DNA from 2 places in the Pantoea sp. E956-1 genome. Region 2 is predicted to be linked to the other one. Evidence: predicted binding sites of a transcription regulator. Region 2 holds the regulator's gene; the other holds the start of a gene.
What was found. Region 2 encodes LexA, which represses DNA repair genes until DNA is damaged. Its sites were predicted from a motif close to TNCTGTATGTACATACAGNA; they were not measured.
Positions count from the first base shown of each region.

Region 1: a site for LexA is predicted at 6,198-6,217, ahead of umuD (translesion error-prone DNA polymerase V autoproteolytic subunit). Genes of this name have one in related genera too.

Region 1 covers NZ_CEUYZP010000011.1:68,521-76,114, reverse strand. The annotation lists one part of gene AC0T7J_RS20940 (IS3 family transposase) at 1-727, opposite strand, end outside; one part of gene AC0T7J_RS20940 (IS3 family transposase) at 727-988, opposite strand; partial or broken gene AC0T7J_RS20935 (IS3 family transposase) at 1,066-2,171, opposite strand; gene AC0T7J_RS20930 (LysE family translocator) at 2,266-2,910, opposite strand; gene AC0T7J_RS20925 (hypothetical protein) at 3,447-3,785, opposite strand; gene AC0T7J_RS20920 (hypothetical protein) at 3,782-4,027, opposite strand; gene AC0T7J_RS20915 (DUF1281 domain-containing protein) at 4,064-4,987, opposite strand; gene AC0T7J_RS20910 (helix-turn-helix transcriptional regulator) at 5,504-5,788, opposite strand; gene umuD (translesion error-prone DNA polymerase V autoproteolytic subunit) at 6,326-6,745, shown strand; partial or broken gene AC0T7J_RS20900 (Y-family DNA polymerase) at 6,760-6,861, shown strand; gene AC0T7J_RS20895 (GNAT family N-acetyltransferase) at 6,978-7,415, opposite strand.
Region 2 covers NZ_CEUYZP010000009.1:168,976-176,569, forward strand. The annotation lists gene dusA (tRNA dihydrouridine(20/20a) synthase DusA) at 1-678, opposite strand, end outside; gene AC0T7J_RS19610 (conjugal transfer protein TraF) at 786-2,036, opposite strand; gene zur (zinc uptake transcriptional repressor Zur) at 2,487-3,008, shown strand; gene AC0T7J_RS19620 (CsbD family protein) at 3,082-3,294, opposite strand; gene dinF (MATE family efflux transporter DinF) at 3,462-4,784, opposite strand; gene lexA (transcriptional repressor LexA) at 4,885-5,499, opposite strand; gene AC0T7J_RS19635 (diacylglycerol kinase) at 5,605-5,973, opposite strand; gene plsB (glycerol-3-phosphate 1-O-acyltransferase PlsB) at 6,102-7,594, shown strand, end outside.

The DNA.
Region 1 (7,594 bases), on a different contig from region 2:
GCCTCGATTTTGCACCGTGCATCCTCCAGAGACATGAACCAGCTCTCGTTCAGACACTCCTGGCGCAGCCTGCCGTTGAAGGACTCCACCGTCGCATTGTCCGTCGGCCTTCCGGGGCGTGAGAAGTCGATACGGATACCCCGTTCATACATCCACCTGTCCAGCATTTTCCCCGCAAATTCAGAGCCGTTGTCGGTTTTCAGCAGCTGAGGTAACGGACGCCTGAGCGCTATGCTGTTCAGCATTTCTGCCACTTCTGTTGAGCGCAGATTCTGCCCCAGGCATTCGCGGGTGTACAGGTCGATAACCGTCAGCAGGCGCAGTCGTCGCCCGTCAAATAACGCATCAGAGACAAAATCCATGCCCCAGACGTGATTCGGATACAGGCCCTGAGGCTGCGGCTGTCGGCGCTGAGCGGATTTATTGCGGCGTGGCCGTTTGAGACGCAGTGACAGCCCCTGTTCGCTGTAAAGCCGGTAGATCCGTTTGTGGTTATCGCGCCAGCCTTCCCGCCTGAGCATCACGTGTACCCGTCGATATCCGTAGTGAATTCGCGTTTCAGTGATCTCACGGATACGCAGGCGCAGCGCGCTGTCATCGGCAGCAACTGGACGATACCTGAACGAACTGCGGCTGAGCCGCAGCGCATAGCAGACCTGTCGTTCGCTGGCACCGTACCGGGCCTGTAAATCCCTGACCCATTCGCGCAGGCGTGCCAGCGTCAGCTCTTTTTTGCCAGCACGTCCTGCAGCATCGCCTTGTCGAGGCTGAGATCGGCAACCAGCCTCTTCAGCCGCAGATTTTCCTCTTCCAGTTGCCGCATGTGTCTGAGTTCGGAAGGGGAAATTCCGCCGTATTTCTTGCGCCAAGTATAAAAAGTGGCATCGGAGATACCCAGTTTGCGGCAGACGTCCGGCACTGACGTACCCAGTTCAGCCTGCTTCAGGGCAAAAACAATCTGCTCTTCGGTGAATCGTGACTTTTTCATCAGCACATCCTCCGTTCAGGGGAGTGTTTATCATGCCGGAATTCTGTTTCTGAATGGAACAGGATTTTGGGTCAGGGTCATGGTTTTTCTTCATATTTCCCGTTTCGCCAGTCCGCTGCAAATTCAGCTGGCGTCGGGTAATCCAGCGATGAATGTGGACGGCACTCGTTATAATCCTGCCGCCAGTCATTAATCGTTTTCCTGACGTGAACAATATCGCTGAACCAGTGTTCATTCAGGCATTCATCCCGAAAGCGACCGTTGAAACTCTCAATAAATCCATTCTGCGTTGGCTTGCCCGGCTGGATTAAGCGCAGCTCAACGCCATGTTCAAAGGCTTATTGATCGAGCGCGCGGCAGGTAAATTCCGGGCCCTGATCGGTTCTTATCGTTGCAGGATAGCCACGAAACAGCGCAATGCTATCCAGAATACGTGTCCCCTGAACGCCTGTAATCCCGAATGCCGTGGTGATCGTCAGGCACTCCTTCGTGAAATCATCCACGCAGGTCAGGCACTTAATCCGGCGGCCGCTGGCAAGTGAATCCATGACAAAATCCATCGACCAGGTCAGGTTCGGCGCATCCGGGCGAAGAAGCGGAAGCCGTTCAGTCGCCAGCCCCTTACGGCGCCGCCTGCGTTTTACACCCAGACCGTTAAGGTGATAGATGCGGTAAACCCGCTTGTGGTTGACGTGAAAGCCCACCCGACGCAATAACTGCCAGATGCGCCGGTAACCAAATCGGCGGCGTTCAAGTGCCAGCTCTGTGATACGTAAAGAGAGCTGCGCGTCAGCAGCCGGGCGCTGAGCCGAATAACGGCAGGTTGAAAGTGACAGACCGGCCAGCCTGCAGGCACGGCGTTGCGACAGACCCGTTGTCTCACACATGGCTTCCACGGCTTCCCGCTTCTGGTCTGTCGTCAGAACTTTCGGCCCAGAGCCACCTGAAGCGCCTCCTTATCCAGCATGGCTTCAGCGAGCAGCTTCTTAAGGCGGGCGTTCTCCTCTTCAAGTGACTTGAGCCGCTTCACTTCGGGGACTTCCATGCCGCCAAACTTCTTGCGCCAGGTGTAAAAGGTGGCGTCTGAAATAGCATGCTTACGGCAGAGTTCCCGGGCAGAAACGCCGGCTTCAGCCTCGCGGAGAATACTGATGATCTGTTCGTCGGAAAAACGCTTCTTCATGGGGATGTCCTCATGTGGCTTATGAAGACATTACTAACATCGCGGTGTATTAATCAACGGGGAGCAGGTCAGATCTCTTCATTAAGCTTATTCATTAATGACGGGTTAAGGCAAGTCTAATGCCCAGCGCAACAAAAGTAGCTCCTACTACGAGATCCAGCAGTTTTTGCATTTTGATATTTTTTGAAATGGCTCCAGTGGCGCCACTGGCCATAATTGCAAACATACTATCAGTAAGATATGCGATAAGCGCGTATGTCAGGCCCAGTAAAAGGAAAGACTCTGCATGATGTTTGCCTTCAGGCAAGACAAATTGTGGAAAAAAGGAAATGAAGAAAAGGAGTACCTTCGGATTTGTTAACGTTGTGATAAAGCCCTTAGATAACAGACCGTACGCATTTGTCTTCGGACTTATCTTAGCCTCAGCGTCGTCTTCCATATTTTTATCTTTAAACGTTCCGAGAATCATTTTCCCGCCCAAGTATATCAGGTAAGCCCCACCAACATATTTTACCGCTGTAAACATCACCGGAGATGCGGCAAGTAGAGCAGTGAGCCCTATTACGCTTGCAATTGCATGGGCGCAGCTGCCTAGCGCCACGCCAGTAGCAGAGATGATGCCAGCACGTCGGCCGTTTGCTACGCTCTGACCAATTACATAGGCCATATCTGGTCCCGGTGTGACCGATAGCAGAAAGACGGAAAGAGCAAACAGTCCAAAGTTAGTGATATCAAGCATGATTCCCTCACAAGATTTGAAGTCAGATGACTCAATTTACCGGGATGGACTTCTGATTACTACTCCAGGGATACTCTTGCCGCGGTCAGCAGGGTGATCGATCCGAATGACACGGCTATTATAGGGTACACCAGCGCGGTCAGTCCGGACCTGATGACGAGCAACCCTCAAAAGGTTATACGGATATCGCCACGCATGAATCTGGACATAGTTATGCTCCTCAGTGTCAGGGGGCACCCCTGTGGTGCCGTGACCACCACAAAGACGGGCGTAAAGCGGAGCAGGCAGGGGCGGACGCGCAGGCCGCACGCACCGCCGGAGCGGACTGAATGTCCCGCGCACGGCGGGGAACGGGTGAGCAGGACGGCGAAGCTTCCCTTGCAGGCGAAGCGGCCCGGCTACCGTGAGGGCACGGCACTTTGCATCTGCCGGTTTCCGGCCGCAGGACGGGAAGCGGCAAAAGAAGCGGAGCGAAGCGACATCCTTATGCCTTACTGAAGAGATGCCGCCAGTCGGGGCGGCATCGGGTGAAAATATCAGGGCCGGTAATCTTCCCACCGGCAGTCGCTGCGGTCACAGATGACGGGTGCATCCGGCGAACCACTCACCTGCCACTCATCGAGGAACCGCAGTCCGGCCAGCGTCTCTGCCTCACTTTCCTGAAGCAGAACGATGCTTTTGAGCCAGACGCTGCCACGGTTAAACTGCCAGTAGCAGCCCTGAGAGCAGACAGGGCGTTCGGGTGGCCACCAGTTTTCGCCCATCCGTTCGCATGCGGCTTCAGCCAGCGTAAAGTCCTGCCCGCTGAGCAGCATGTGGTATTCGTGTGAGGTGCTGCCTGTCTCTTCCTGATAACTGACCAGCCAGATGTTCATTCAGTCTCCCTCCGGGCCTTCACGCTTTCTGCACAGTCGCGCATAAATCCCCAGCTGAGACTGATATCAGCATCCAGCGTCCTGTCCGCCAGTTCGATCGCTGCAGTTACTTCACCGGGCGTAAGTTCCGGGTCAATGTCCTCAAAGTCGTCCGCCATCCAGATGTGAGCCACGCACGGCGTATCCGGGGCAAATCCCGACAGGCTGGCCATCAGGCCCGCCAGCGTAAGTTCTCTTTTCATCATCCTGTCCGGCGGGGCTTACCCCGCCGCCTCCCCTCAGCCGCCAAAGTGTCCGATGTTGTTTACTATCCAGTCCGGTCCGGTCACGCACGTAATACCGTCCTCATCCTCTTCATCCCATTCCAGCTGACTGCTGAGGCTGTCAGTCAGTTCGCCGTCGCTGTAAAGGTCGAACCCGCAGAAACTGCAGCCGCTTTCCGCGTACCAGTGCCCGACAGTCACACTAAAACGCCTGCTCAGGGCTTCAAATACCCGACCATGCGGCGGTGACCAGGGGGTATCAAAGTCCACTTCCAGAAAGTCCGGCCCGCAATCACCCACCTCCAGTGCGTAACCCACCGGCCACTTCACGCCGTACTGCGCGATATAAAACTCATAGCCGCCCGGAATCCCGTCCAGCAGGCCACCGTTGAAGCCATTGATTTCCACATCGAGACGGGTGGGCAGCAGAAGGCGCATGTCAAAATCAGCCGCACCGTCCGCAACGGCACTGCTGTCACCCGTGCGGCTCCAGAATTCACTCACGCTGTCCCCGCTCATGCCTGACCAGTCGTAATGCTTACGCTTCCATAAGCTATTCATCACCGCCCTTGCCTGCTCATCCAGCGCCTCCCACGTCCGGCTGCGGAGTCCGGTGGCCAGCCACAGGTCGTGCAGCCGGTTACAGGTTTCGTCCGACAGTGCTGCGCCGTCGCGCAGGTGCACGAGCCACTGCGTAAAGGCGCGGTTTTCCGGGGTGTCTTCACCCTGCCCCGCCGCCGTCAGCACCGAATAAGGCACATACGTTTCGTCCATCACCGGACGCAGCAGTCCGGCGCAGCCCGCCAGAAAAAGCTGAATACCCTCTGCTTCCGCCCGCGCATACAGCGGCCGCACCCCGCCCGTCATCAGCGCCCGCACCTGACTCACGCTCTCCGCCAGGCCGGTCACACGCAGCCTGTTTGCACACCAGTTCGGCATAACTCTCTCCTCAGTCAATGGTTGCACGGCCTCACCTGCGCCGTGCCGCCACAGCAGCCGGGCGTAAAGCAGAGCAGGCACGGGCGGAAGCGCAAGCCGCACGCGCCGCCGGAGCGGACTGAATGTCCCGCGCACGGCGGGGAACGGGTGAGCAGGACGAGCGCCAGCGTCCCTTGCCGGCGAAGCGGCCCGGCTAACGTGAAGGCACGGTGCAGGCCCTGAAAGAGAAAAGAGAGTGGCTGAGGGAAGGGATTTCCGGCGTCAGGCAACGCTGGCGCGCCGGTTAAAAGCGGAGCGCAGCGATGGCCTTTATGAAAATGACGCGGTTCAGCAGCAGAAAAGGGGAACGGAACAGGCAGAAAGAATGGGAAAGGCCGGCCCTGTCACACGTATGTCACAGGCACATGATGAACTGCCGGCTCTGCTGAAGATGGTATGCGTAAGATGAATCACGCCCCACTGCATTTGCCCGTCCGGTTTATCCCGGGCGGGCTTTTTTCTGTTCGCCACGGCCGCTCAGCCGCGGCTGCAGTTCAGTGCGGCACCGGACCAGCCGTTATCAGACTGCAGGTCAGATTCAGAGCGCGTCCACAGGGCCTGCCGGTTCAGCCAGAATCCGGGCGAATGAGATACCCTGCCCAGCTGGTCCGCCAGTGCCGGGGTCACCGGCAGCTGACCGGCCAGAAAGGCCCGGGCGGCGTCACGGTCCATCCCGCTGCGCCTGCACAGCAGTTTCATGGAGATGTGGTGCTCTGCCATAAGGTACGCCAGAAAGCGGGCAGGAGAAGTGAGATCATCCATAAGTTTCCTCTCAGGATAAAGCGTCAGAAAACATCTGAATGCAGCATAAATCGGCCCGATCCGGGCGAACACGATGAAACAGCAAAAAAACGTGCCTTTACACCGGAGCCCGCCACGCTCGCCGCAGTCACGGCTGAGGCGTACCGCAGCAGCGCGAGGAACGAACAGCCGTGGCGAGGAAGCGTCATTTCACCGTCGCCGGCTGAGACTGCTTACGCTCCTTTCCCGAAAAAGACAGGGGGATCAGTGGATCCGGAAGTCTATCTGCATGCTTTCCATGCCAGGTGCTACTCAGAGCGCAGCTGAAAGCAGACGCTTATAAATACTTTCCACTATTTATCAGAGGTATAATTCTGCTTTCTCTCATCACCGCTTTGCTTTTTCTTGCCAGATAAATTCCGCCCAATAATACTGTATATAAAACCAGTCAATTACAGAGGAGGAATTTATGCACGACTTACATACCGCACCTGTCCCGTCACCGACGTTTTCTTCAGGGAGCGTCCTGTGAAACCCGCCGCGTACGGCTCAGGCCTTATGCTGCTCTGGCCCCCGGTTTTCACCCCGCGGGTACGCGTGCCCCTTTACGCTGATCCCTGTGCAGCAGGCTTTCCCTCACCCGCCGCAGACTATGTTGAAAGTGAACTTGACCTCAACGAGCTCTGCATCCGCCGGCGCGCCTCCACGTTTTTTGTGCGCGCCAGCGGCAACAGCATGCAGGAACTGGGACTGTGTGATGGCGACGTCATGGTGGTCGATCGCGCAGAAGAAGCCTCTCACGGGGACATCGTCATCGCCGAGGTGAACGGCGAATTTACCGTCAAGCGGCTGCAGCTGCATCCCCGTCTGGCTCTCCTGCCGATGAATCCGGCCTACTCCGTCATTTATCCGGATGAACTGCAGCTGCTGGGCGTCGTCACCTGGTTCTTCAGCAGTACAAAAGCGCGCAGGAGGTAGCTATGGCGCTGCCTATGTTCGGACTGGCGGACGTCAACTCGTTCTATGCAAGCTGCGAGTCCCTGTTCCGGCCCGACCTGCGCGGTAAACCTGTGGTGGTGCTCAGCAATAATGATCTGAGTGGTGAGAAACGTTAGTTAATTTGATGCTGTTCATGTCAGCAGCTCTGGAGTGTTGTTTGGTCTGCTATGAGCGAAGAGCTGACGCCCCTGTTGAAAGGTGAAGATGAATTTTATAAGGATTTCTTCATAAATATCCGGCTTGTACCTTCCGGCTCGCAGCCAATACGCCCAAATTCCTCCCAACCGTGCTTTTTGTAAAAATCAGGAGCCTGAAAGCTTATCGTATACAAAAATGCAGCTGTGCAGCCCCTTCTCCGCCCTTCATCCTCGAAACGGTTGAGGATATCTGTACCAAGCCCCATTCTCCGCAGCTCCGGTGGAAGATAGAAAAGATCTATAAAAAGGAGACCCAGTGACGAACGTCCTTGCATTCCTCCAAGTACTTCACCAGTTTTAGTTGATTTTATTAATACAGATAATGGTTTACGGTCACTTATTCCCGTCATTAAATCGTTGAAATGATTAAGCCCTTCTTCAATAGGTAATGATTGTTCCGCATCAGTGTTTTCACAAATCTCAAAACTTATCTCTTCAACCGAGCCATTCATTTCAAAAGTCCTATTTGCTGGATAAATAACTGTTTAAATTTACAGTTGTAGAGTCGAATTTCAAGCCTTTTATTTTCTGCTTTGCCTTTCCGCTGTACAACGGAGGCATCAACGTCCGCTGTTGGCACAAGCCGGACATTGAGTCCGATTGAGCCTGCCTGCTTGAGGCGAACGAGTCT
Region 2 (7,594 bases):
CACACCATCAAGGTGTTGCAGATGGGTCTGTGCCTCTTCCAGGGTTTTCACGCCGCCATTGAGGGCGATGGTCAGTTGCGGAAAATCGCGTTTCAGCTGATAGACGCGGGGATAATCCAGCGGTGGAATCTCGCGGTTCTCTTTCGGGCTGAGGCCGGAGAGCCAGGCTTTACGCGCATGAATGATAAATGTCTCGCACTCACCGCGTCCCGCCACCGTGCCGATAAAATCGGTCAGGAATTCATAGCTGTCCAGCTCATCGATACCGATACGGGTTTTCACCGTGACCGGAATGGAAACCACGTCGCGCATTGCTTTAACGGCATCTGCGACCAGATTCGCCTCGGCCATCAGGCAGGCGCCGAAACGGCCATTCTGCACGCGATCAGAGGGACAGCCGACATTAAGGTTCACTTCATCATAGCCGCGCTGCTCTGCCAGCTTCGCGCACTGCGCCAGTGCCGCCGGATCGCTACCGCCAAGCTGCAACGAGACCGGATGCTCAGCCTCACTGTAAGCCAGGTAATCCCCTTTGCCATGAATGATTGCGCCCGTGGTCACCATTTCGGTGTAGAGCAGCGTGTCACCGGTCAGCTGACGATGAAAATAGCGACAGTGACGATCGGTCCAGTCGAGCATAGGGGCGATAGAGAAACGTTGCGAAGAGAAATTAGGCATGAAGCGCAGACAATCCGGTAATTAAGGGGTGATGTAATTCTGTGCAAGGATAACACAAGGGCGGGCGATAGTGCATCGCCCGCCCCCGAACAGTCTGAATAACGCGCTTAGAAGTTAAAGCCCAGCTGCATCATCGCGCCCCAGGTGTTGTTAGCTCCCACAGAGCCCGCCAGATCCAGATGTACGGCTTTGTTAAACGGTGACAGACCAAAACCGGCCGTAGCGACATTTTCGTCGTTAGAACGCATGTCCGCACGATAACCTGCACGCAGCTGCAGCCAGTCAAGTACGCGGTATTCCGCGCCCACTGCCGCATACTGGCTGTTCTCCTGAGTTTTGAAGCGTTTGGTCTCCGTCAGATCCACATCGCCCGTCACGGTAAACGGACCTTTATCCCAGGCCAGACCGGTGGTGACCAGCGGGCGAATCTGGTAGGTGTCGCGGAAACCATTGACCTCTTTGGTCTGCAGATCGCGCGAAACCAGGTTCTGTCCGGTGACACCCAGCGTCCAGTTTTCAGCAAAGGTGGTCGCCAGACCGGCATCAACGTTAAAGCCGGTGTCGGTGCTGCGATACTGGCTGTTATTAATGTCACTTTTGTCGTAGTTGTAAATACTGGCGGTGTAGTTATAGAGCCAGGTTTTCTGCACTTTCGGTGTCACGCCTACCGATACTGGCTGACCGCCGATGGTGAACTCATGCGCCACCGCAACACCATAATCGGTGACCAGCGCCGCTAAGCCATTCGCGCTGGAGCGCAGATTATTTTGATCGCCAGGACGCGGCAGCACTGTGCCGTTAGCCACACCGCGCAGATAATCGATATCGCTCTGGACCACATTGGCACGCACGTGCGCTGAACCATAGGCTTTGGTGATAAAGGCGAAAGGCAGCGTCTCGTTAGGGATAGTGACGGCCAGGGCAAGCCCGGCGTTACCGTCTGCTTTGTTACCGCGCAAATCGCTTAGCTTATTAGCGACATCGCCTGAGGCGGCGCGCACTTCAGGATAGCCACGCAGATAATCAGCGAAGGTTAAATTACCGAGCACATCGCGGTAGCGATCTACGGTATCGGTGATGTCATCCACTTTGTCGATCAGATGATCTTTGTCGGTGACCTGAATACCGGCTGAGGGAAAAATAATGCTGACGCTATCGTCGGGTTTGGCGCGCGTCATTAATGCCGGGTTCGCCAGCACTGCGGAGCCATAAAGAGAAGATGCTACGCCGGTTCCGCCCATGGCGTCATTACGTGCATCATACCAGGTCCCTGCCGCCATGGCGGAAGAAGAAAGGAAAAGCGCGGTCGTTGCAGCCGTATAGATCAGCGCTGAACGTTGAGCGGATTTTTTCACCATTTGCCTGCCATCACCTGAGAAATTGTCATTGAAACATTCAATGACTGAATAGTTTGTTAGCCCTATTGTGAACCCTGGCTAACGCGTTATTGCCGTGAATTCGAAGGAAACAGTGTCTTAATTCAAAGGATTGGACGTTTTCCAATCAAAAAACCGTTGTAATTGTTCAAACTGCATTGGGATATTTCAAATAATGCCAGACTTTTCTTAAGTCTTTCTGAACATTACTTCTTAACTCAGTGAGATGCAAAGCAAAATGCCAACAAATTCCGCTTCAGGTGGATTCAGAATGGATCTGATTTATCGACAGATTTGAGATAGAGGACGGCTTAAATTCTGATTATGCTGCTTTATCAGGCAAATAATGCTGTTTTTTCAGACGAAAACCAACCTCAGCGCCGCGAAACTATGTGTGATAAAATAACATCACTTATCCAGCGGAGAATTTTCATGACAAACATGACGTCGCAGCAAATTTTGATTCAGGCCGAAAAGATGTGCCTGCAGCGTGGTGTGCGTCTGACTTCGCAGCGTGCTGAAGTGTTGCGCCTGATGGCCGAACAGCCTGGCTCAATCAGCGCCTACGATCTGCTGGATCAACTCCGGGTCAGCGAGCCGCAGGCCAAGCCTCCCACGGTTTATCGGGCGCTTGATTTCCTGCTGGAGCAGGGTTTCATTCATCGGGTGGAATCCAACAACAGCTACGTCATGTGTCACCATTTTGAGGCACCAGCACATACGTCGGTGATGCTGGTCTGTGACCGTTGTGCCGCCGTTACAGAGAAGCAGGCACAGGGCGTAGAGAAGATTATTGCAACGCTGGCGGGTGAAGCGCAGTTTGCATTACGCCACAGCGTGATTGAAGCACATGGTTTATGTGAAAATTGTGCTGCGGTTGAAGCCTGTACGCACCATGCAAGTTGCGAGCATGACCATCAGGATGAGGGTAAAAAGCGGGGAAAACGCGGGTAGCTGGCACATCCTTGTGCAGTTCCGGTGAGGGCCCACCGGAACGCGTTCAGCTGATTATCAACCTATTGTCTGATTACCAGCGGTGATCTTTGTTCTGACCTTCCCAGTCGGTTACTTCGCGCTCGGCTTCATCTTTCGTAGAGCCGTAACGCTCCTGGATTTTGCCAACCAGCTGATCGCGTTTACCTTCGATAACCTGCATATCATCGTCGGTCAGCTTGCCCCATTTCTCTTTCATTTTGCCTTTGAACTGCTTCCAGTTGCCGCTTGCTTCGTCTTTATTCATGGCAGACCTCCAATCCTCGGGTTTTAATGATTATCTTGCTGCTTAACAAAATAACGATACAAAGCGCTGGTTAACTGCGCTGCATAGAGTTAATTGTAGTAGCCAATTTCTTAACCATGGAATAATACAGAATAATCCGTATCGGCTTGCGTGCAGCCACTGCTGACTCAGGCATCAAACCAGCTGTTCTGACGCCAGTGCTTACGCCAGATGAGCCACAGCGACAGGCCGCGCAGCGCCAGGAAAACCGTGACCGCCAGCCACAGACCATGGTTACCCAGTACCGGTACGCTAAGCAGCGTCAGAAAATAGCCTGCTGCGGCTACCACCATGCTGTTACGCATCTCGCGCCCGCGCGTCGCCCCGATGAACATGCCATCCAGCAGATAACACCAGACACCGATCAGCGGCATTATCATCTGCCAGACCAGATAGCGGTCCGCTGTCTGCTGAAGTGACTGAAGAGAGGTCAGCAACGACACGATCTGCGGGCCAAAAATGGCATAGATCAGCGAGAAGAACAGCGCCACCACCACCGCCTGCCGACAGGCAGAGTGCCAGACGCGCAGGAGTTTACTGCCATCTTTTGCACCATGCGCCTCACCCGCAAAAGCTTCAACTGCGTAGGCAAAGCCATCCAGCGCATAGGCAGTAAAAGTAATGAACATCAGTAATACTGCGTTAACCGCCACCACATCAGGGCCGAGTCGCGCGCCCAGCACGGTCAGCGAGGCAAAACAGAGCTGCAGCATCAGAGAGCGCAGCATGATGTCCCGGTTCAGTCGCAGCAGCCGGCCGCTGTCACCGCGCCAGCTCTGCTTCAGCAGGCTAAGCGTAATTCCGCGCAGTTTTAATACCCGCCAGACCATGATGCTGCCGACGCCCAGCGTGATGTACTCTGCCAGTGCCGTGGCGGTGGCCGCCCCCGCGACACCCCAGTGCAGCCCCATCACCAGCCAGAGATCGAGCACGATGTTAACCAGATTGCCCACCACCAGCAGGATCACTGGCGCACGCGCATACTGCACGCCCAGCAGCCAGCCCAGGATTACCAGGTTTGCCAGCGTGGCAGGCGCACTGAGCCAGCGAATCTGAATAAACAGCGCCGCCTGTTCCAGTACATCGGGATTGCCGCCAACCAGATGGGTCGCCAGCTGGATAATCGGATAACGCAAAGCGATGAACAGTACACCTGCCAGCAGCGCGATGATCAGCGGTTGCGTCAGCGCGCGCGCCAGAGCGGTTTTATCGCCCGCACCAAACGCCTGTGCCGTAAGGCCAGTCGTACTCATTCGAAGGAAAAGCAGCAGCATAAAAAGGAAGCTGGTCACTGTAGTCCCGACCGCAACCCCGCCAAGATAGACAGGGCTGTCGAGATGACCAATTACTGCAGTATCGACCACTCCCAGTAAGGGAACAGTGATATTTGAAAGGATCATTGGCAGTGCGAGCCGCCAGAGATTTTTATCCGTTGCCGTGATAAAGCGCATTCGCCGTTCCGTGCTCAGTGTCGCTGCGCAAAAGAGACAGCGACAAAATTAGGGCAGACAGAATAGCATCAGAAAAAGCGAATGCACGCTGGCGTCAAAATCAGAGCCACTCGCCGTTGCGCACCACGCCCACCGCCAGACCTTCAATAGTCAGCGACTGCGCACGGGTATCGACAACAATCGGGTCAAAATCGCTGTTTTCAGGCAGCAGATGCACGATAGCACCCTGCTTTTTCCAGCGTTTAACGGTAACTTCATCATCAATGCGGGCAACCACAACCTGGCCGTTGCGCACATCCTGGGTTTTATGCACCGCGAGCAAATCGCCATCCATAATTCCGATATCTTTCATCGACATTCCGCTGACGCGCAGCAGGAAGTCAGCAGAAGGCTTAAACAGGCCTGGATCGACCTTGTAATGAGTTTCGATATGTTCCTGCGCCATGATCGGCTCACCGGCAGCAACCCGGCCAATCAGCGGTAGCCCTTCTGAGGCTTCTTCTTCCATTAACAGGCGAATGCCGCGTGATGCACCGGAAACGATCTCGATAACGCCTTTACGCGCCAGCGCTTTCAGATGCTCTTCTGCCGCATTCGGCGAACGGAAGCCCAGCTGCGCCGCAATTTCGGCACGCGTAGGCGGCATGCCCGTTGAAGAAATATGGTCGCGAATCAGGTCATAGACCTGCTGCTGCCTGCTGGTTAATGCTTTCATCCCGCCCCCTGGTTGTTTATACAGTCGCTGTGAGTATATACAGGTATTGGCGAAATGGAAACCAATTGTCAGGGAAAACGCGCCCTCAGACGCATTGTGGAAGGCTTATCGCAAATGTGTCCAGAGCAGCGCGATCCAGACAAAGAGTGCCAGTAAAATGCTGATCAGTACCGCCGCCGAGCCCATGTCTTTCGCCCGGCCCGCCAGCGGATGATGCTCCTGACCGATGCGGTCAACCACCGCTTCAATAGCGCTATTGAGGATTTCAACAATGACCACCAGCACCACCACCCCAATCATGAGGATGCGTGAGACCATATCGACATCCAGCCAGCACGCAATAATAATTGCGACCAGCGCAGCCAGCGCTTCCTGGCGAAACGCCGCCTCATGTTGCCAGGCGGCTCGCAGTCCCTGCCATGAGTAACCTGCGGCTTTTACTATTCTGATAAGTCCGGTGGCATTATTTGCCATGATGTGGGAACCCTTTCATCGGATTGACGTCAATGTCTGGGCTGCGTGCAATGGGCACCACCACAGATCTTCGCTGCGCTTTCTGGTATGCTTGCGGCGCTTTGCTAACAAGAGGCTTCATGTTGTCTATGTCAGGTTGGCGTAAACTCTATTACAAACTGCTTAATTTACCACTGTCGTTTTTGGTAAAAAGTAAGGCCATTCCGGCCGATCCCGTGTCTGAACATGGTCTGGATCCGACCCGACCTATTATGTATGTTTTGCCTTACGATTCGAAGGCCGACTTACTGACATTACGCGCGCAGTGTCTGCGGCATCATCTGCCCGACCCGCTCTCTCCGCTGGAGATTGATGGTTCACTGCTGCCGCGCCACGTCTTTATCCACAATGGCCCGCGTGTCTTCCCCTATTTTGTGCCCAGCGTGGAATCCGTGAAAATCTTTCACGATTACCTCGACCTGCACCGTAATAACCCAAAGCTCGATATACAGATGCTGCCGGTCACCGTGATGTTTGGTCGCGCACCGGGACGTGAAGTTCAGGGCGAAGCCACGCCACATCTGCGGGTGCTGAACGGGGTGCAGAAGTTCTTTGCGGTGATCTGGCACGGGCGCGACAGTTTTGTCCGCTTCTCACCGACGGTGTCGCTGCGCCGCATGGCAACTGAACACGGTACGGATCAGTCGATCGCCCAGAAGCTGGCTCGCGTGGCGCGCATTCATTTTGCCCGCCAGCGACTGGCGGCGATTGGCCCGCGCTTGCCGGCGCGTCAGGATCTATTTAATCGTCTGCTGCAATCCAAAGCGATTGAAAAGGCAGTAGAGGATGAAGCACGCAGCAAAAAAATCTCCCATGAGAAAGCGCAGCAGAATGCCGTCGAGATGATGGAGGAGACTGCAGCAAACTTCTCCTATGAAGCCATCCGTGTAACTGACCGCGTGATGGGCTGGCTCTGGAGTCGACTCTATCAGGGCATCAACGTCAATGGCGGCGAAAAAGTCCGCCAGCTGGCCCAGGATGGCCACGAGATTGTCTATGTGCCGTGCCATCGCAGCCACATGGATTATCTGCTGCTCTCCTATGTGCTTTATCATCAGGGACTGGTGCCGCCGCACATCGCAGCCGGGATCAATCTCAACTTCTGGCCAGCCGGCCCGATTTTCCGTCGTCTGGGCGCTTTCTTTATTCGTCGTACCTTTAAAGGCAACAAGCTCTACGCCACGGTATTCCGTGAATATCTCGGCGAGCTGTTCACCCGGGGCTATTCGGTTGAGTATTTTGTCGAAGGAGGCCGTTCACGAACCGGTCGCCTGCTGGACCCTAAAACCGGCACCTTAGCCATGACGCTGCAGGCGATGCTGCGCGGCGGAAATCGTCCGATCACGCTGGTGCCGATCTATATCGGCTATGAGCATGTGATGGAAGTGGGCACTTACGCTAAAGAACTGCGCGGCGCGGCGAAAGAGAAAGAGGGCTTCATGCAGATGGTGCGCGGCTTACGCAAGCTGCGTAATCTCGGTCAGGGTTACGTTAACTTTGGCGAACCCCTGCCGCTGGTCAACTATCTTAACAAGCGAGTGCCGGAATGGCGCGATGCCATCGATCCGATTGAGCCGCAGCG